3 regions of the Pannonibacter sp. Q-1 genome follow, and region 2 is predicted to be linked to each of the others. Evidence: predicted binding sites of a transcription regulator. Region 2 holds the regulator's gene; each other region holds the start of a gene.
The links. Region 2 encodes PhoB, which activates phosphate uptake and scavenging genes when phosphate is short. Its sites were predicted from a motif close to TGTCATNNANCTGTCAT; they were not measured.
Positions count from the first base shown of each region.

Region 1: phnF (phosphonate metabolism transcriptional regulator PhnF) is a predicted target of PhoB. The motif match lies at 5,137-5,153, and genes of this name have one in related genera.
Region 3: ACVNHC_RS20125 (DUF2794 domain-containing protein) is a predicted target of PhoB. The motif match lies at 3,154-3,170, and genes of this name have one in related genera.

Region 1 is NZ_JBSXNB010000002.1:195,930-202,854, forward strand. Features, by position in the region: gene ACVNHC_RS04860 (ABC transporter ATP-binding protein) at 1-389, shown strand, start outside; gene ACVNHC_RS04865 (adenine deaminase) at 658-2,463, opposite strand; gene ACVNHC_RS04870 (zinc-dependent alcohol dehydrogenase) at 2,678-3,700, shown strand; gene ACVNHC_RS04875 (AbrB family transcriptional regulator) at 3,883-5,010, shown strand; gene phnF (phosphonate metabolism transcriptional regulator PhnF) at 5,200-5,940, shown strand; gene ACVNHC_RS04885 (phosphonate C-P lyase system protein PhnG) at 5,972-6,454, shown strand; gene phnH (phosphonate C-P lyase system protein PhnH) at 6,483-6,925, shown strand, end outside.
Region 2 is NZ_JBSXNB010000001.1:295,747-302,671, reverse strand. Features, by position in the region: gene pstA (phosphate ABC transporter permease PstA) at 1-198, shown strand, start outside; gene pstB (phosphate ABC transporter ATP-binding protein PstB) at 213-1,010, shown strand; gene phoU (phosphate signaling complex protein PhoU) at 1,050-1,760, shown strand; gene phoB (phosphate regulon transcriptional regulator PhoB) at 1,798-2,496, shown strand; gene ACVNHC_RS01340 (GcrA family cell cycle regulator) at 2,701-3,273, opposite strand; gene ACVNHC_RS01335 (acetylornithine transaminase) at 3,697-4,899, shown strand; gene argF (ornithine carbamoyltransferase) at 4,902-5,825, shown strand; gene ACVNHC_RS01325 (Hsp33 family molecular chaperone) at 5,837-6,820, shown strand; gene ACVNHC_RS01320 (transporter substrate-binding domain-containing protein) at 6,865-6,925, opposite strand, start outside.
Region 3 is NZ_JBSXNB010000008.1:47,446-54,370, forward strand. Features, by position in the region: gene ACVNHC_RS20115 (Bax inhibitor-1/YccA family protein) at 1-358, shown strand, start outside; gene ACVNHC_RS20120 (S8 family serine peptidase) at 516-2,552, shown strand; gene ACVNHC_RS20125 (DUF2794 domain-containing protein) at 2,636-3,094, opposite strand; gene ACVNHC_RS20130 (GNAT family N-acetyltransferase) at 3,521-4,039, shown strand; gene ppa (inorganic diphosphatase) at 4,169-4,705, shown strand; gene ACVNHC_RS20140 (metallopeptidase family protein) at 4,763-5,203, opposite strand; gene ACVNHC_RS20145 (hypothetical protein) at 5,230-5,487, opposite strand; gene ACVNHC_RS20150 (disulfide bond formation protein B) at 5,502-6,002, opposite strand; gene ACVNHC_RS20155 (YqaA family protein) at 6,022-6,600, opposite strand; tRNA gene ACVNHC_RS20160 (tRNA-Leu) at 6,770-6,856, shown strand.

The DNA of each region.
Region 1 (6,925 bases), on a different contig from region 2:
TGCAGAAGGAATTCGGCATGGGCGTCATTTTCGTCACCCATGACATCGGCGTTGCCATCGAGGTGTCGGACCGGATCGCGGTCATGTATGCGGGCAATATCGTGGAGATGGGCCCGGCGCGCGAGATCATCCGCAACCCGCAGCATCCCTACACGCGCGGCCTTCTGGCGGCAAACCTGCATGATGTGGTCAAGGGCCAGCGGCTTGACGCCATTCCCGGCTCCCCGCCCGCGCTGGAGACGAAACCCGTCTCCTGCTCCTTCGCCCCGCGCTGTGCTTTTGCAACCGACATCTGCCGGGCGCAGAAGCCGGAGCTTGTCCCGGCCAATGGCCTACCCACCCACGTCTCCGCCTGCTTCCACCCGCAGGCGGCAAACGTGGCAGCTTGAGCCCTCCTCCCGAGCCGTCCCCGCCGTGTGCGGGGACCTGTCGGAGAGGCAAGGCATTGCGCCCCTCTCAGGCGTCGCCCCAGCCTTCGAGCCGGGGCCCACTCGCTCGTGGAGAGCTGCCGCGTTTGAAGTCGAGCGGCAGCGGGACGGTGTCAGCCTCTGCCTTGCGTTTTATCCGCACCTCTCTGGAAGCGAGTAGACCCCGGATCTGCGCTCCGCTCCGTCCGGGGCGACGCCTGAGTATGCGGCGCGGTTGGGCTTCCAGCTGCTACTGCGCGTTCTCCATGATCAGATCGGTCATTTCAAAACGGATGACATCAACGAGCCCGAGATCGGAAATGCGCAGTTCGGGGATCACGACAAGCGCCAGCAGCGAGTGCTGCATGTAGGCGTTGTTGAGGGTGCAACCGCAGGCCGCCATGGCCTCCACCATCGCCGCCGCCTTCGCAGCAACATCCACGGCGGGGCAGTCAGACATGAGCCCGGCGATGGGCAGTTCCACCAGCGCCAGTTCCTTGCCGTCCTTCCAGACGGTGACACCGCCGCCTACCTCGCCCAGACGGTTGGCCGCCTTTGCCATCATCTGCCGGCTGGTGCCGACGACGATCATGTGATGGCTGTCATGAGCAACGGTCGAGGCAATCGCCATGTCTCCCGTGTAGCCAAAGCCGGAAACAAAGCCGTTGACCACCTTGCCCGTGGCACGGTGGCGCTCCACCAGCGCGATCTGGCAGACTTCGCCTTCCGCTTCCACCAGCCCGCCGGAGACGGGAAGCTCCGCCGTCAGGGCCTTGGTGGGGGCCTGATTTTCGACGACACCGATGACGCGGGCCTTCACCGCAATAGCTCCGGCAGGCGCGGGAATGGCGAAATCGGCAGCCTCCAGCACCTTGCCGAGCCGCACGGTCTCGCGGGCGCTTTGCGGCCAGTCATAATGCGGGCACTCCGCCAGCAGCTTGCCCCCCTGCGCCACCAGAACGCCGCGGGCATAGACATCCTCGATGGGCAGATCGGTAAGACTGGAGGTGAGGATCACATCCGCCCGCCGGCCCGGCGCGATGGAGCCAAGCTCCCGCTCCAGGCCGAAGTGGGAGGCCGTGTTGATCGTGGCCATCTGCAGCGCGATCACCGGATCGCAGCCGCAGGCGATCGCATGGCGCACCACCCGGTTCATGTGGCCATCATTGACCAAGGTCCCGGAGTGGCAGTCATCGGTGCACAGGATGAAGTTGCGCGGATCGAGCCCCTTCTGCGTCACCGCCGTGATCTGGCTTTCCACGTCGTACCAGGCCGAGCCCAGCCTCATCATGGAGCGCATGCCCTGACGAACGCGGGCTATGGCATCGGATTCCGCCGTGCCCTCATGATCATCCGCCGCGCCGCCCGCCACATAGGCGTGGAAGGGAATGCCCCGGTCGGGGCTGGCATAATGGCCGCCAACCGTCTTTCCGGCGGCCATGGTCGCGGCCATTTCCGCCAGCATCTGCGGGTCGCCGTTGATGACGCCCGGATAGTTCATCATCTCGCCAAGGCCGATGATGCCGGGCCAGCTCATGGCCTCCGCCACGTCTTCGGCGGAAATCTCGAAGCCCGTCGTCTCCAACCCCGGAGCCGACGGCGCGCAGGAGGGCATCTGCGTGAACATGTTGATGGGCTGGAGCAGCGATTCGTCATGCATCATCTTCACGCCCGCCAGCCCCAGCACATTCGCGATCTCGTGCGGGTCGTGAAAGATCGTCGTGGTGCCATGGGGAATGACAGCGGCGGCGAACTCCGCCGGGGTCAGCATGCCGCTCTCCACATGCATGTGGCCATCGAGCAGCCCGGGAAGAAGGAAGCGCCCGTCCGCTTCCACCACCTTCGTGCCTTCGCCGATGCAGTGCGAGGCATCAGGGCCCACATAGGCAAAACGGCCCTCGCTGACCGCCACCTGCCAGCCGTCGAGGATTTCCCGGCTCTGCACGTTGACGAGCCGCCCGCCCCGGATGACGAGATCCGCAGGCGCCCGCCCCGCCGCCACCGCCACGAGCTTCGGAGCCGTTTCGGCCCAGGATTTGAAGGTGGACTGGCTCATGGCGGCAAACTCCTGAAAGAACTGACTGTTGCGCCATGGTTCGGTGCGGCGCCCCGGCTGTCAAGCCACAGACCGGCCCAAGAAACAACCGGCAATTGATCTGGCGCAAGGATGATACCGCCTCATCGCTGGCACCTTCTTGGCAAGCCGCTGCCCGGGAACTCCTGTTTCCGCGCGGTGCAGCCATTTCCTGCTGGACGGAAGGAGACAGCACATGTCTGCAAAGATGAAAGCAGCCGTCGTCAGGGCTTTCGGAGCCCCGCTCGACATCAGCGAGGTGCAGAAGCCGGAAGCAACGGCGGGCAAGATCGTCGTCAAGATGATGGCGAGCGGCGTCTGCCACACTGATCTTCATGCCGCCGAAGGCGACTGGCCGGTGAAGCCCAATCCCCCGTTCATTCCGGGCCATGAAGGCGTCGGCTACATCTGCGAGGTCGGCTCCGGCGTCAAGGGCGTCAAGGAAGGCGACCGGGTGGGCGTGCCCTGGCTGCATTCGGCCTGCGGCCATTGCAAGCATTGCATGGGCGGCTGGGAAACCCTGTGCCACGACCAGCACAACACCGGCTACAGCGTCAACGGCGGCTTTGCCGAATATGTGCTGGCCGATCCGGACTATGTGGGCCACCTGCCCGACGGCCTCGAATTTGCCCCCGCAGCGCCCGTGCTCTGTGCCGGTGTCACGGTCTACAAGGGCCTGAAGGAAACCGAGACAAAGCCCGGCGAAACCGTGGTCATCGTCGGTGTCGGCGGCCTTGGCCACATGGCCGTGCAATATGCCCGGGCCATGGGCATGAAGGTGATTGCCGTCGATATCAGCGACGACAAGCTGAAGCTCGCCAGCAGCCTTGGCGCCGATCTGACGATCAACGCACTGACCACCGATCCAGTGGCCGAGGTACAGAAGCTGGGCGGCGCGGAAGGCGTGCTCGTCACTGCCGTCTCCACCAAGTCCTTTGCGCAAGGCTTCGGCATGCTGGCCCGGCGCGGCACCATGGCCCTGTGCGGCCTGCCCCCCGGCGATTTCCCGCTGCCGATCTTCGACACGGTGCTCAACCGCAAGACCATTCGCGGCTCCATCGTCGGCACGCGCAATGACCTTGCCGAATCCCTCGCCTTTGCTGCCGACGGCAAGGTGAAGGCGCATTACGCCATGGACAAGCTCGACAACATCAATGCGATCTTTGACAAGATGCGCGCCGGACAGATCGACGGCCGCATTGTCATGGACATTTCCTGAAGACCCCAACCTTCAGGAGATCCCTCCGGCCGCGGGGCCGGTGCATGAAGGACAGGCAACCGGGTTGTCTCACGGCAACAAGCTGCCTATAGTCCCGCGTGCACCGGGGCCGGAGGGTTTCTTTTCAGAAGCGAGGCTGCGGTGCGCCTCCGCCGTGACGTTCCCCGACCCGCAGCACCCCCGTGTCCCGACCAGACCCTGCCCCTGAACAGACAGGCCCGGAAGCCTCCGGCACAGAAAATGCGCGCGCCCTGACGCCGGACGTGCTGCGCCGCATTGCCTTTGGCGCGCTGCTCGGGGCTGCGGGCGGCATCCTGTTCTGGCTGGCCCATATGCCGCTGCCGTGGATGCTGGGCTCCATGCTCTTCACCATGGTGGCATCGATCTTTGGCGCACCGATCCTGCCGCCGAACCGCATCCGCCCTGCTCTTGTGGCGGTCATCGGCGTGCTGCTCGGCTCCGGCTTTTCGCCCGCCCTCATGGGACAGCTCGGCGACTGGGCCATCTCGCTTGGCCTGCTGGCGCTTTATCTCGTTGTCTCCGGCGTGCTGGCCGTTCCCTTCTACATGAAGGTGGGCGGCTTTGACCGCATCACCGCCTTCTGCTCCGGCATGCCGGGCGGGCTGATGGAAATGGTCAGCCTCGGCAAGGATCTGGGCGGCGACGAGCGCAAGATCATTCTGGCGCATGCGGCCCGCATCGTCGTCACCATCAGCCTTATTTCCTTCTGGTTCCGCATCATCGAGGGCCAGAACGTGGGCACAGCCATCACCAAGGGCGGCAGCCCGTCCTGGCAGGACCTTGCCATCCTCGCGGCCTGCGGCGTCATCGGCGCCTTCGTGGCACTGAAACTGCGCCTGCCTGCTGCCACCCTCGTCGGCCCCATGCTGCTGAGTGCCGCCGTCCATGTCACCGGCATCACCACCAGCGCCCCGCCGCAGGGACTGGTGATCGCCTGTCAGGTGCTGATGGGCACCATCATGGGCTGCCGGTTTCTGGGAGCCGGGCGGCGCGAGGTGATCCACGCCGTCTCCCTCAGCTTCGGCGCCACCTTGATGACCCTGCTGGTGACCTTGCTGTTTGCGCTCGTTTTCGGCGCCTTCATCGGCCAGACCACCTCGCAGATCGTGCTGGCCTATGCGCCCGGCGGCCTCACCGAGATGAGCCTCATCGCCCTCGCCATGAAGGCAGAAGTCGCCTATGTGGCCAGCCACCACATCACCCGCATCGTGCTGCTGATTTCCTTCGCGCCGCTGGTTCTCTCCCTCATCGACCGCCGCCCGCCCGGCCGCATCAAGCCTCGGGACTGATCCCTTCTGCCTGGCGGTCCGGGCCTGAATTGAGGAGGGCCGGCCAGACACCGGAATGCGGACGCAGCAAGCCGGTTCCTGACGGCAAAACGGGCTGGGTAAAAATTGGCGGCCCAAAAGCCTCCGCGTCACGGCCCTGTCACCTAAAGCAGCTATCACGCAATTCATTCGAATGAATTGGAGGCCTTGATGGCGCGTGAAACGTGGCAATCGATCCGGGACCGGCTTGCTGCTGATATTCTGTCTGGCAGCCTCGCGCCGGGAGCGCAACTGCCGACCGAACCGGAACTCTGTGCCGAATTTGGAGCAGGCCGCCATTCCGTGCGCCGCGCCATCGCTGCGCTGGCCGTTGAAGGCAAGCTGCGGGTTGAGCAGGGACGCGGGACCTTCGTCGAGAGCGCACCGCTCATCAACTACCAGATCGGCCACCGGACCCGTTTCCGCCAGAACCTCCTGAGCCAGGGCGTCACGCCCGCAGGCGAACAGGTCTCCGATGACGTGATCCCTGCGCCGCGCCGGGTTGCCGAAGCCCTTGAACTGCCGGCAGGCACGCCGGTCCACCGTATGATGCGCCTTGGCCTTGCCGATGGCGTGCCGCTCAGTCTTGGTGTTGTCTATCATTCGCAGGCGCTTTTCCCCGATATGGCCGGGCAGCGCCGCGCCGGGCAATCCGTGACGGATGTCTACCGCGCCCATGGCATCACGGACTATCTGCGCAAGCGCACCACCATCTACGCCCGCCGCCCGACGGCCGAAGAAGCGCGCCTGTTGAAGCAGCACCCGGATCAGCCGGTTCTGGCCGTGACCAAGACCGATGTGGATCTGACCGGACGGCCCATCGGTTACTCGCAGGCCATCTGGGCCGCCAACCGCGTGCAATTCACCTTCGATCTTCCACCCGAAACCGGGAGCCCGGACCAGGATGACTGACACTGCCATAAACGCTGGCATTGAGACTGGCATGAGTGAGGGCATGAGTGAGGGCATGGGCCCGGCTCTTGCCTCCCCTGACGCCGCCGCACCCGCCGGTCACGGCGCCATGCTGACCGCCCTGTCCCACGGCTGTGCGGACAAGGTGAAAGGTTTCGCCGAAAGCCTTCTGCCCTCTCTCGGCGCCATTGACGTGCTGTGCAGCCGCACCGGCCTCGTCATGCTGCCCTTCCGCGACACGGTCAAGGGCACCGACTTCCACCTCGGCGAGGTTCTGGTGGCCGAAGCCGAGGTCCGCCTGACCGCCCACGGCTCGACCGGCTATGGCATGGTCACCGGCCGTGATCTTGAATGGGCCATGGCCATGGCCCTCATCGACGCTGCAGCCTCTGCCGGGATCGAGCCCGCAGCCATCAGCGCCTTCGTTGCCGAAACCATCGCCACCAATGCCGCCCGCGACCGGCAAAGCCTTTGCGCCATCGAGGCGACACGCGTCGACATGGAAACCTTCTGATCCCCCTATCCCTCAAGGAGGCCCGGTCATGGGTGCCCTGCCCGCCAGTTCACATGCCCTCATCACCGCGCCGTTGCGGGGTGAGGATGAAATCCGCGACAATGCCGCCTTCGAGGCGATCCTCTGGGCGCTGAGCCGCCCCGGTGACGTGCGCCATCTGCCCGAACCCGGTACGCGCACCATCCTTCTCGCGCTCATCGACCGGGAATGCCGGGTCCATGCCGATGATCCGGTGATTGCCGGGCTCGCAGTGCAGACGGGTGCAACGCTTGCCCCGCTGCATGAGGCCTGCCACGTGTTCCTGCAACTGGGCCCTGACGCAAATGCGGCCCGGCTTGCCGCCCTGAAGACCGGCTCCACGCTCTACCCGGACGAGGGCGCAACCGTTGTCACCGAAGCCCGCCTGGGCGAAGGCCGGCGCCTGCGCCTGTCGGGTCCAGGCATCGAAACCACGCGCGAGATCGCCGTCGC
Region 2 (6,925 bases):
AGTTTCCCGTCTGCTCCGCCGGAAGGCTTCTTCGAGCCGGCAGCTGCCCTGCCTGTTCAGGTCTTCAACTGGACGCAGCGTGGTGACCCGGCTTTCGTCGAGCGCGCATCCGGAGCCATTATCGTGCTGCTGGTGTTCCTGATCGTAATGAACCTGGTTGCCATCATCCTGCGCCGCCGCTTTGAGCGCCGCTGGTAAGAAAGGGATTACCGATGAATGTCAGCGCAAAAGTGGAGAACGGCGTGACCCACGCAGAACCCAAGATCGTCGCCCGCAAGGTTCAGGTCTATTACGGCGACAAGCACGCCATCAAGGACGTGGACATCAAGATTCAGCCCCGTTCCGTGACCGCCTTTATCGGTCCGTCGGGCTGCGGCAAGTCCACCTTCCTGCGCACCCTCAACCGGATGAACGACACCATCGACATCTGCCGTGTTGAAGGTGACATCCTGATCGACGGCGAGAACATCTACGATCCGAAGGTCGATCCGGTGCAGCTGCGCGCCAAGGTCGGCATGGTGTTCCAGAAGCCGAACCCGTTCCCCAAGTCGATCTACGAGAACGTCGCCTATGGTCCGCGCATCCACGGCCTGACCCGCAACAAGGCGGAACTCGATGAAGTGGTTTCTGCCTCGCTGCAGAAGGCCGGCCTGTGGAACGAAGTGAAGGACCGTCTTGATGGTCCGGGCACGGGCCTGTCCGGTGGCCAGCAGCAGCGTCTCTGCATTGCCCGCGCCATCGCCGTCAGCCCGGAAGTGATCCTCATGGACGAGCCGTGCTCGGCCCTTGATCCGATCGCGACCGCCAAGGTCGAAGAGCTGATCGACGAGCTGCGCACCAACTTCACCATCGTGATCGTGACGCACTCCATGCAGCAGGCTGCCCGCGTGTCCCAGCGCACCGCTTTCTTCCATCTCGGCAATCTGGTCGAGGAAGGGGCGACGCAGGACATCTTCACCAATCCGCAGGACAAGCGCACGCAGGATTACATCACCGGCCGTTTCGGCTGATACTGGATCTTGCGCCCCAGAATTTGAGAGGAACACGACATGTCCGAGCATACCGTTAGCTCGTATGACGAGGAACTGCGCGCCCTGGCCGGCCGGGTCGCCGAAATGGGCGGTCTGGCGGAGAAGCTGGTGAATGATGCCGTCACCGCTCTGCTGACTCACGATCTGCCCAAGGCACAGGCCACCGTTCAGGCCGATGCCAAGCTGGACGAGATGCAGCAGGAAATCGAGGCGAAGTTCATCCGCATCGTCGCCCTGCGCCAGCCGATGGGCCAGGATCTGCGCGAGATCATGGCCGCAGGCCGCATCGCCAACGATCTGGAGCGTGTCGGTGACCTTGCCAAGAACATCGCCAAGCGCGTGATTGCCATCGACGGCGTCTTCAATTCCAAGAAGGCCGCCTTCGGCGTCGAGCACATGTCCGATCTGGCGCTGAACCAGCTCAAGTCGGTGCTGGACGCCTATACGGGCCGTGATGCCGAAGCCGCCAAGGCCGTGCGCGAGCGCGACGATGAGGTGGATGCCATCTACACCTCGCTGTTCCGCGAGCTGCTGACCTACATGATGGAAGATCCGCGCAAGATCACCCAGTGTGCCCACCTGCTGTTCTGTGCCAAGAACATCGAGCGCATTGGTGACCATGCCACCAACATCGCCGAAAACGTCTATTTCATGGTGACCGGTGACCAGCTGCTGGAAGCCCGCCGCAAGATCGACGAGATGGGCATTGCCGAAAACGAAGGCGCCTGATCTGCCTGCCTGTAAGTGACGTCCGGAGCATATTGCCATGCCCAAGGTTCTTATCGTTGAAGACGAAGAGCCCCTGAGCCTTCTGCTGCGCTACAATCTCGAAGCCGAAGGCTATGACGTGGACTCCTGCAACCGGGGAGATGACGCCGAAATCCGGCTGCGGGAGACGCAGCCGGACCTCTTGCTGCTGGACTGGATGCTGCCGGGACTTTCCGGCATCGAGCTGTGCCGCCGCGTCCGGGCCCGGTCCGAAACCGAACGCCTGCCGATCATCATGCTGACGGCACGCGGCGAGGAGGCCGAGCGCATCCGTGGCCTCGCCACCGGGGCTGACGACTATGTGGTGAAACCCTTCTCGATCCCCGAGCTGATGGCCCGCGTGCGCGCCATCCTGCGCCGGGCCCGCCCGGAAGTGGTGTCCACCATGCTGAAGTCCGGCGATCTGGAACTGGACAAGGAAACCCACCGCGTCCGCCGCAACGGCAAGGAAATTCACCTGGGGCCGACCGAGTTCCGCCTGCTGGAATTCCTGATGACCTCGCCCGGCCGCGTCTTCTCGCGCGAGCAGCTGCTCGACGGCGTGTGGGGCCACGATGTCTATGTGGATGAGCGCACCGTCGACGTTCACGTCGGCCGCCTGCGCAAGGCCATCAACAAGGGCAAGGTGAAGGACCCGATCCGCACGGTCCGCGGCGCGGGTTATGCCTTCAACGATCAGTTCGCCGTCGCCAGCTGATCCGCTCTGCTGCAATTATTCTGGAAAGGCCCGCCATCCGTGCGGGCCTTTTGGCTTTTGGAGAAGCGCGCCACTTTGCGCCGGCGTTCCCAGCCGCTCAACAAATGCAGCCGGACGTCCAGCCAACAAAAAAGCCTGCCGCAGCGGGCAGGCTTGATTGGGTGAGGGAGCCGCTTGGGGTGCTGGTTGGCCCCCTCTGAAGCATCAGCCGCGAAGGGCTTTCTTGTCCGGAGCGGCGCGGCGGCGGTCGTTGACCGGCTGGTAGGCGATCCGGCAGTGCTGCGGGCAATAGGGAACGCCGGGCTCCGAATGGCGGCCGCAGAAATAGAAATCCGCAGAGGACGGGTCACCGATCGGCCACTTGCAGGTGCGCTCGGTGAGGGTGAGGATTGTGGCGCGCTCGGTGAAGGGCACCAGTTCGGCGAGCGGTGCTGCTTCCACGTCGATGGCCACATCTTCCTGCGGTGCCATCTTCAGTGCGGTGGCGCCGCGCAGCTGCGGCGTTCCTGCCGAAGGCGTGCGGATGGTGGAGGTGGCCTGCACCGTGGTCTGCTGCGGCGCGGCGGCTGCCGTCACCGGCGCCGTTGCGCTGCGCGGGCGGCGCTGCTTGGTGACAGGGGCCGCCGTCTTGGCGCGGCCCGACAGGCCAAGGCGGTGAACCTTGCCGATGACAGCGTTGCGCGTGATGCCGCCAAGCTCGGCAGCAATCTGGCTCGCGCTCAGACCGTCCGTCCAAAGCTTCTTCAAGAGATCTACGCGTTCGTCAGTCCAGCTCATCTGTCGCACCCCGTCGTTTGCGGCTGTAGAATTTTACGCATTAACCATGAATTAAGGCACGCGTGGTCCGCGCCTTAGTGGCCATATCCAGTATGATTTGGTGAACTACAGCACGACATGTCGTATCCGACTGGTTGGACACTACAATGGGCGGTGAAGGCGAGGCAAGTTGGGGGCAAACATGAACCGGGGACGAAACGACTTTTCCCCAGATAACCGGGGTTGACTTTTACCTTCTGCGGCAATGGCGGAAATGCGCCATTTGCATTGACACCCATAGGCAGGACCGTTGTATAAACGGTCCTTGTTCGGTGTGCCGCCTGCGAGGGCGGCACAGTTCGTTTTGAGAACCCGTTGATGGTAGACGCCCTGGCATGAACCCCATGCGGAAGGCGCGCTTAACTACCTGAAGGAGCAAGGGAAATGACTGCGTCGGCACTTTTCGGCACATACGCACGGGCGGACCTGGATTTCGTCCGCGGAGAAGGCGTCTGGCTGGAGACCGCTGACGGGCGACGCTTTCTCGACTGCGGGTCGGGAATCGCGGTGAATGCGCTGGGTCATTCCCACCCCCATCTCGTCAATGCACTGAAGGCGCAGGCCGAGAAGCTGTGGCACATCTCCAATCTCTACAAGGTTGCGGGGCAGGAAGAGCTCGGCCAGCGGCTGGCGGATGCCACCTTTGCGGACCGGGTGTTCTTTTCCAACTCCGGCGCCGAGGCGATGGAAGCCTGCATCAAGACGGCGCGGCGCTATCATTATGTCAATGGCCGCCCGGAACGGATCGGCATCATCACCTTTGAAGGCGCCTTCCATGGCCGGACCATTGCCACCATCGCGGCGGGCGGCCAGGCCAAGTATATGGAAGGCTTCGGCCCCAAGGCGCCGGGCTTTGATCAGGTGAAGACCGGTGACCTGGATGCGCTGAAGGCGGCCATCGGCCCAACGACAGCAGCGCTCTGCATTGAGCCCATTCAGGGAGAGGGCGGTGTGCGCGAGGTGGATGCGGAATTCCTGCGCAAGCTGCGCGAGATCTGCGATGCCGAAGGCCTGCTGCTGATCTTTGACGAGATCCAGACCGGCGTTGGCCGCACGGGCAAGCTCTTTGCCCATGAATGGGCGGGTGTGACGCCGGACCTGATGGCCGTTGCCAAGGGCATCGGCGGTGGCTTCCCCATGGGCGCCTGCCTTGCCACGGAAGCCGCTGCCGCCGGCATGGTTCCGGGGACGCATGGCACCACCTTCGGCGGCAACCCGCTGGCCATGGCCGTGGGCAATGCGGTGCTGGATGTCATTCTGGCCCCGGGCTTCCTGGAAGAAGTGCAGCGCAAGGGCCTCCTGTTGAAGCAGCGGCTGGCTGCGGTGATCGACGCCTATCCGAAGGTATTCGAGGATGTGCGCGGGCGCGGGCTGATGCTCGGCATCAAATGTGTCCGCCCGAATGCGGAAGTTCTGGCCAAGGTGCGCGCCAATGGCCTGCTGGTGGTTCCCGCCGGCGACAACGTGCTGCGCATCCTGCCGCCGCTGACGATCACGGATGAGGAAATCGGCGAGGCTGTGGCCCGCATCGAGGCGGCCGCAGCGGCCGTGGAGGCCGATCTGGCCAAGGAAGGGGATGGGGTGTGAACATGTCTGCGAATGGGCGTCATTTCCTCGATCTGACGCAGTTTGACGGTGAGGAACTGCGCGGAATTCTGGCCCTCGGGCGCAAGCTGAAGACTGAGCGCAACGGTGTCCGCCGCGGTGAAGGCCCGCTGGCCGGCAAGGTGCTGGCGATGATCTTCGAGCAGCCCTCCACCCGCACCCGCATTTCCTTCGACGTGGGCATGCGCGAACTTGGCGGTGAAACGCTGATGCTGACCGGCGCGGAAATGCAGCTGGGCCGGGGCGAGACCATCGCCGACACGGCCCGGGTGCTGTCCCGCTTTGTTGATGCCATCATGATCCGCATTCTCGACCATGATGACCTCAACGAGCTGGCGGCAAACGCCACCGTTCCGGTCATCAATGGCCTGACCAAGCGCTCGCATCCGTGCCAGATCATGGCCGATCTGATGACCTTTGAGGAGCATCGCGGCTCCATCAAGGGCAAGTCCGTGGCCTGGACCGGCGACAGCAACAACGTGCTGGCCTCCTGGGTGCATGCCGCACCGCGTATGGATTTCGAGCTGCGCATCGCCACGCCGCCGGAACTGGCGCCGCCGCCTGCGCTCATTGAAGCCGCGCGTGCGGAAGGCGCCTCGATCATCGTCACCGATGATCCCTTCGCCGCCGTGAAGGGCACCGATTGCGTCATCACCGACTGCTGGGTGTCCATGGGCGACGACGACGAGGCAACCCGTCACAACTTGCTGAGCCCCTATCAGGTGAACAAGCGGCTGATGGCGGAAGCCCATGCGGATGCCCTGTTCATGCACTGCCTGCCGGCCCATCGCGGCGAGGAAGTCACTTCGGACGTGATGGACGGACCCAATTCTGTGGTCTTTGACGAGGCCGAAAACCGGTTGCATGCCCAGAAGGGCATTCTGGCCTGGTGTTTCAACGGCCTTTGAGGACGTAAAACGTGGCACTTGATCTTGCATCCTATGGCGTGACGCCTGCGGGCACCGATGCCGTCCGGCCCTTCTCCGTGGAAGGGCTGGATGTGCGCGGCCGCGCCGTGGCGCTTGGCCCCATCCTGAACCAGATCCTTGACCGGCATGACTATCCGGCGCCGGTCGCCCGCCTGCTGGGTGAGGCGATTGCGCTGACGGCGCTGCTCGGCACCTCGCTGAAGTTCGAGGGCCGCTTCACGCTGCAGACCCAGACCGACGGCCCGGTGAACATGCTGGTGGTGGATTTTTCCTCACCTGATGCCATCCGCGCCTATGCCCGTTTCGAGCCGGAAGCCTTTGCGCCGGGCGGGGCAGGGGAACATGGCGATGCGGCCGCGCTTCTGGGCCGTGGCCATCTGGCGATGACCATCGACCAGGGCAAGCACATGCAGCGCTATCAGGGGCTGGTGGAGCTGGACGGCATTTCGCTGGAAGAGGTGGCCCGCCGCTACTTCGCCCGTTCCGAACAGATCCCGACCGAAGTGCGCCTTGCCGTTGGCCGCCTGTTCACCCGCCGCGAGGGCGAAGCCCCGAGCCAGCAGTGGACTGCCGGCGGCATTCTCGTGCAGTTCCTGCCCGAAGCGCCGGAGCGCATGCGTCAGGCCGATCTCCACCCCGGAGACATGCCGGAAGGCGTGGAAGAGCACAGCATTGATGAGGACGATGCCTGGACCGAGGCCCGCAGCCTCACCGGCACCGTGCGCGATGACGAGCTGACCGATCCGGACATCCCGGTCGAGGAGCTGCTGTTCCGCCTGTTCCATGAGCGCGGCGTGCGCCTCTATGACGCCCAGCCCATCGCCGACCGCTGCCGCTGCTCGCGCGAGAAGATCGAGGGCATCTTCCAGAGCTTCTCCGAAGAGGAGAAGGCGGAGATGGTTGTGGACGGCAAGGTGGTGGTGACCTGCGAATTCTGCAGTGCCGTCTACGAGTTCAAGGCCGAAGCCGTCTGAAAGAGATGAAGGCTGCCCGCCCCGTCGAGGGCGGGCGCTTTTTTTCAGGCTGCCTCCGGCCCGGCAATGACGGCGCCTTCCGTCCTGTTGCTCTCCAGAAGCTTC
Region 3 (6,925 bases), on a different contig from region 2:
CGTGTTCTTCATCACCGCAGCTTCCTTCGGTGCGCTGAGCCTCTATGGCTACACCACCAAGAAGGACCTGTCGGGCTGGGGCTCGTTCCTGCTGATGGGCCTGATCGGCATCATCATCGCCTCGGTGGTCAACATCTTCCTGGCGTCTTCCGCCCTGCAGTTCGCTGTCTCGGTGATCGGCGTGCTGGTGTTCGCAGGCCTCACCGCCTATGACACCCAGCAGATCAAGGAAATGTACTACGAGGGTGACACCGGCGAAGTGGCCACGAAGAAGTCGATCATGGGTGCCCTGCGCCTCTACCTCGACTTCATCAACCTCTTCCTCATGCTGCTGCAGCTCTTCGGCAACCGCGAATAACCGCGGCACACAGCAGAAAAATTCAAGGGCGCGGATTACCTCCGCGCCCTTTCCATTTTCTAAAGCACCCGGAAATCGCCATCACCGGCCATTGATTGAACACAAATCAGTTTTGGACGATACGGAAAGTCTGTTTCTGTTTTTTTCCAGGGCTGACATGCGTAAACACACCCATTTTCTGCGCTCCGCGCTTCTCGGCGCCACGGCGGTTACCACTTTCTCGCTGTCCATCGCGGCATCGCATGCAGCCCCGCTGCTGCCTGTCAACGAATATGATGCCCAGTGGGGTCTGCTGATGACCGGCGCCCCGATTGCCCATTCCCGTGGCTACACCGGAGCCGGTGTCACAATCGGCGTCCTCGACAGCGGCATCCTGGCCAGCCATCCGGATCTCATCGCCAACCTCAGCGCCCTGAACTATAACGGCGCCGAGGAGATGGCGACCTTCACCGACGCCAATGGCCACGGCACCCATGTGGCCGGCATCATCGGCGCATCGGCCAATGGCACCGGCATGATGGGCGTTGCGCCGGGTGTGAGGCTCGCCAATCTTGCCATCATGGACAGCGCCGGTGACATCGAAAACGAATATGTCGCCCGTGTGCTTGACTATGCTCTGGACAATGGCATCCGCATTTTCAACAATTCCTGGGGCAGCTATGTCTACACCCCGACCGGCGATCTGGCGATGGACCGGACAACCTTCGAAGCCGACAACGCGGTGCTGCTGGCCGCTGTGCGGGATGCAGCCAGCCGCGGCGCGGTGATGGTCTGGGCGACAGGCAACGACGGCGCGACGGATGCAGGCATTGAATCTGCCCTGCCCTATCTCTATCCGGAACTGAAGGCCAGCTGGATCTCGGTAACCGCCGTCGGCCAGAACGGCATCACCCCCGCCTATTCCAACCACTGTGGCGTGACCATGATGTGGTGCATGGCCGCACCGGGCGGCGATGACGACGAGACAACGGGCGGCATCTACTCCACCGCCAACACCGGTGGTTACGTGCGCATGTCGGGCACCTCGATGGCCACGCCGCATGTCACGGGTGCGCTGGCGATCGCCCAGCAGATGTATCCCAACGCCACGCCGCAGGAATTGGCACGCCTCGTCCTGATGACTGCCACGGACATTGGTGCAGCCGGCATCGACAGCCAGTATGGCTGGGGCCTGCTGAGCCTCGACAGGCTGACCAGCACCAATGACGTGAAAAAGGTTGCCGCCTTCTCCCAGACCGCACAGGTGCAGACGCAGGCGGTCAACACGGTGATGGGCATCACCGAACAGCGCGCCAGCTCGCTGCTGGATCCCGCCGGTCCGGCCGTCGCCGTCTCCACCAATGGCGCAGCACCCAGTGAGGCGAACCGCCGCTTCTGGGCCCAGTCGCTGGCCGGCATCAGCCTGATGGACGGTACCTCCACCTCCGCCTCCTCCACCAGCCGCAGCGCAGGCCTGCTGGTGGGCGGTGAATTCATCGCAACAGAGAATCTGCGCCTTGGCGCCGCCGGCGGCTTCAGCACCTCCTCGATGCGCAGCGCCGGTGACCGCGCCCGGATCAACGGCCTGCATGCTCTGATCTATGGCGGCTACACCTACGACCGGTATTTCCTGGAAGCCGCTTCCAGCTTCTCGCGCTTCGAGAACACCCTCGACCGCAAGAACATCACCGGCTCGGGCACCAGCGTGACCGTCAACGGCCAGACCAAGACCACGGACCTCGGCCTCTCCGCCTCCGCCCGTATCGGCATGACCTTCGAGACCGAAGGCCTGCTGGCCCGGCCCTATGTCCATGGCCGTGTGCGCCACCAGTGGCTCGGGTCCGGCAGCGAAACGGGCGCCGACGTGTTCAACGTCAGCCTGCGCAGCTCCACCTCCACCGGTTCGGAAACCGGTGTTGGCCTGCGCCTGTCGGCCATGCCGATCGCCTTCGGCAGCTACAGCGTGACGCCGATGATGGATCTCGCCTATGCCCGCGCCCTGGGTCCGGTTGCCGCGGGCCGCAAGGTTCAGCTGCTCGGCAGTTCCGTCAACAGCGCAGGCCCGGATCTTGGCCGCGATATCGGACGGCTCAACCTTGGCGTTGCCGCCACCAATGCCAGCCAGAAGCTGACCGGCAAGCTCTCCTACGGCGGCGAACTGCGCCGCAACGCCCAGTCCCATTCGGTCAATGCCGAGTTGAGCCTGCGCTTCTGAGACTTAAAGAAAAAGCTGGAAGAAAAGCCCCCGGATCAGACGGTCCGGGGGCTTCGTATCCGTCACGGGCAATCTGCCTGCGCTCAGGCATCCACCAGCCGCAGATGGCGTTTCTTTTCGAAGACCTTGAGAACAGATGCCAGCTCGTGCCCGCGCTTGAGCACCATGCCGCCCGTGGCCACCACGCTGTAGGCGCCCTGTCGGCGGGCAAGCTTCGGATCCTTCTCGATCCGGTAAAGCGGCATTTCGCTGCTGCGGCGGAAAACGGAGAACACGGCCCGGTCCTTCATCAGATCGATGGCATAGTCCCGCCACTCTCCATCCGCGACCATGCGGCCATAGATGCGCAGGATCTGGTCCAGCTCACGCCGGTCAAAGGCAACGACGGGTTTCGCCGGGATCTGCGGGACGGTGGGCTGGGCAGCACCGTGCTGGGGAGCATTGATCTGGGAACTGGAACCGGGCGGACTGTCCGGCCGGACGGGCATCTCAGAGGGAAAGCCTTGCGGCTGTCCGGCTGCATCTCCTTCGCTCTCGCTCATGCCACCTCCCGTCAACCTTGCTGCGGAATCAGACCTGCTGATGCCTGCCGGCGAGGATATGTCATTGACTTGTCATGATGCCCCTTGCGGACCTCACTGGCAAGCCTGCGTGTGGCAGGGTTTTTAGGCCGCAGGAATGCTGAAAAGATACCTTGCTTTTGCCTCAATTGAGCCCTTCACACGCCACGTTGGCCCACCATCTTATGATCATACCCGTTCGGCCTGAACGGTTCTGGTTCCGGTACGCATTAGCCCCCCAGCCCCCCGGAACGGAGCTGATCAGGTTGAGTGCTGAAGTACATTCGAACGGGCACCTGAAGGGCCAGCACTCGTGCTGGCCCTTTTCATTTGCCGTTGCGGAAGACGGCGCACTTCCCTCTTCATTGCCTGCTTCCTGTTTGCCTCCCGCCCGGCTATCATCTGCCCATGACGACGAGCCTCGTGGAACTGCGCCCCGCACGACATGATGACGCGGCCAGCCTTGCGGCCGTGCATGCGCAGGCGTGGCGCCTTGCCTACCGGGGCATGCTCGACGGGCTGGACCTGGAGCGCTTTGTCGCCCGCCGCAGCGGCGGCTGGTGGCATGATGCCATCGACAAGGGTGTCGAGATCGAAGTGCTGGAAGTGGCAGGCGAGGTGGCAGGCTATGCCAGCTATGGGCCCTGCCGCATGCGGGGCACCGGCTGCGCCGGGGAGCTGTACGAGCTTTATCTCAAGCCGGAATATCAGGGCCTCGGCTTTGGCCGCAGATTGTTTGCCAGCGTCAGAACCTGCCTTGAGCGGCGCGGCCTCAAGGGCCTTGCGGTGCGCGTGCTGACGGACAATGAACCGGCCTGCGGCTTCTATGCCGCCCTTGGCGGCGTACTGACCGGCCGCTCCTGGCACCAGACGGGCGGCAAGCGGCTGGAGCTGTCCATCTATTGCTGGCACGAGGCGGAGCGCTGAACCGCGCCTGCCGGATCTGTCACCCAGCGGCACCGGAAAGCCCGGATTTCAACGCTTTACCACACTTGCCCCTTGCTTCGCGGCGCGGTCCCTGCAATAGACCTGCGCAGCAACTCAAGGAGCAAGCTCATGCGTATTGATGCGGTGCCGATCGGCAAGAACCCGCCGGAAGACATCAACGTCATCATCGAAGTTCCGGTCGGCGGCGAGCCGATCAAGTACGAGATGGACAAGGCAGCAGGTGCCATGTACGTGGACCGCTTCCTCTACACCCCGATGCGCTATCCGGGGAACTATGGCTTCGTGCCCCACACCCTGTGCGGCGATGGCGACCCCATCGACGTGATGGTGATCAACCAGCGCCCGATCGTGCCCGGCGCCATCATGAGCTGCCGTCCCATCGGCGTGCTGCTGATGGAAGACGAGAGCGGCCAGGATGAGAAGATCATCGCCGTTCCCAGCACCAAGCTGACCCGCCGCTACGAGAACGTGAAGTCGGTCGACGATCTGCCGGCGATCACCATGGAGCAGGTGAAGCACTTCTTCGAGCACTACAAGGATCTGGAGCCCGGCAAGTGGGTGAAGATCACCGGCATCGAAGGCCCGGAAAGGGCGCGTCAGCTGATCATCGAGTCGATCGAGCGCGCCAAGGCCGAAGAGAAGTAAGACACTGCTGCCGGGAGCAACGCCCCGCGCAGACAGTCAACAACGAGGCCGCGCGGGTCAGCCCGCTGCGGCCTCGATTGCTTCCATGTCCTCATCCGACAGGCCGAAGTGATGGCCGATCTCATGCACCAGAACATGGGTCACCACATCACCCAGCTGTTCCTCATGCTCGGCCCAGTAGTCGAGAATGGGACGGCGGAACAGCCAGACCCGGTTCGGATGCTGCCCGGTGTGAAAGAAGTCGCCGCCCTGGGCGAGGCCAATGCCCTGAAACAGGCCCAACAGTTCAAACGGGTCCTCAAGGCCGACGCTTTCCAGCATCTCCTCATCGGCGAAATCGGCGACCGTGATCACCACGCCTTCGCAAAGCGCCTGAAACTCTTCGGGAAGCTGCGCATAGGCCTGACGGGCAATGATCTCGAAAGCATCCAGCCCCGGGGCCACCATGGCCGCGGTGGCTGCAATCTGCGGGTCTGGCGCCTCTGTCCGGTCACTCATCAAATCGCCCCTTGTGAACCTGCGGTTCACATCAGATAGGCGCTGACCAGATAGATGACCAGCCCGACCGCGAACAGCAGCCCCGCCATGCGGCCGATGCGCGTGCCCCAGACCTCGATCCGGTCGTTCTGGTTCTTGTCGGCGGCACCGAAATGACGCTGGGCATGGCTGGCCATGCGGCTGGTGGCGGAGCCCAGGATGGTTTCGCTCTCGGCCTGGACCCGCGACAGGGCCCGTCTGGCTTCGTCTTCCTTGGCTTTAGCCCGCCGTTCCCGCTCACCCATGGCCGTGTCCCCTCTCAGCCCTTGCGGGCCTGATAGCCTGCAAACAGCGCCAGAACGGCCACTGCGGCGGAAGCCACCATGTTCCAGCCCGCAAAGGACAGGCCGAACATGCGCCAGCTGGCTTCCGTGCAGGAGACGACACGGGTGTTCTGCAGCGCCTGCAGCATGTTGGCCGCAGACCTGGGCGTGGCACCGCCGCCGCCGCAGTCGGATGGCCCCATCCAGAAACCCCACTCAGCCCCGGCCTGATAGGCGCCAAGTCCGGCCCCATAGGCAAAGACCGCCGCCACGAGAAGCAGCAGCACCGTGGCAATGCCGGTGCGGCGGGTCAGGAGAGCAAGCAGCGCCAGCACACCCAGCGGCAGCCCCACATAATAGGGGACGCGCTGCTCAAGACACAGCTTGCAGGGCAGATACCCGCCAATGAGCTGGAAGCCCCAGGCCGCCGCAATGGAAGCCGTGCCCCCCAGAAGCAGAAGCAGATTGGCCGCTCTGGCCCGCTGAAGCGACGTCATTTCAGATCCTCACGCGATATCACAGCAGCTTGATAGCAGCGAAGCCGCCAACAAGCAGAATCACAAATACCGTGAAGACGAGGCCAAGGCGCTTTTCGATGAAGTTGCGGATCGGCTCACCGAACAGATACAGCAGCCCGGCGACCGCAAAGAAGCGCAGCCCGCGTGACACGATGCTGGCGATGACAAAGACCGGCATGGAAAGGCCCGTGACGCCCGCGGCGATGGTGATCACCTTGTAGGGAAACGGCGTCAGCCCGGCGATGAACACAAACCACCAGCCCCAGGCATTGAAGATCTCGCTGAAGCGGTCGAACTTGTCCATGTAGCCATAGAAGGTCAGGATCGGCTCTGCGATCTGATGGAACAGGAAAGCGCCGATCAGATAGCCGAAAATGCCGCCCAGCACCGACATGACCGTGGCGATGGCCGCGTAGAACCAGGCCTTGCGCCGGTTCGCGACCACCATTGGGATCAACAGCAGATCCGGTGGAATCGGAAAGAACGAGCTTTCAATGAATGAAACCGCCCCCAGCGCGTGCGGTGCGCGCGGGCCAGAGGCGAGGGACAAGGTCCAGTCGTAAAGTTTTCTCAGCATAATGGCATTCTGCATAGCCGCCGCCGGAGCTTTTGTCATCGGGAGAACGGTGGCAGCAGCCGGATATTTTCGCAGTGCAGCAGACAATTGCCAATTGGAGCGGGGAAAGCCCCGGGCAGTGGATTGACGGCAAAGCCAGTCTGGCTATAGTCGCGGCTCCAAGGACGCTGCCCCTGTGGCGGAACTGGTAGACGCGACGGATTCAAAATCCGTTTCCCGTGAGGGAGTGCCCGTTCGATTCGGGCCAGGGGCACCATACTTTCCAGCGCCATTTCCAGGCACGCTGCATCAGTTCAGCGCCCCCGCTTCAGCGCCCCCCTTCAGC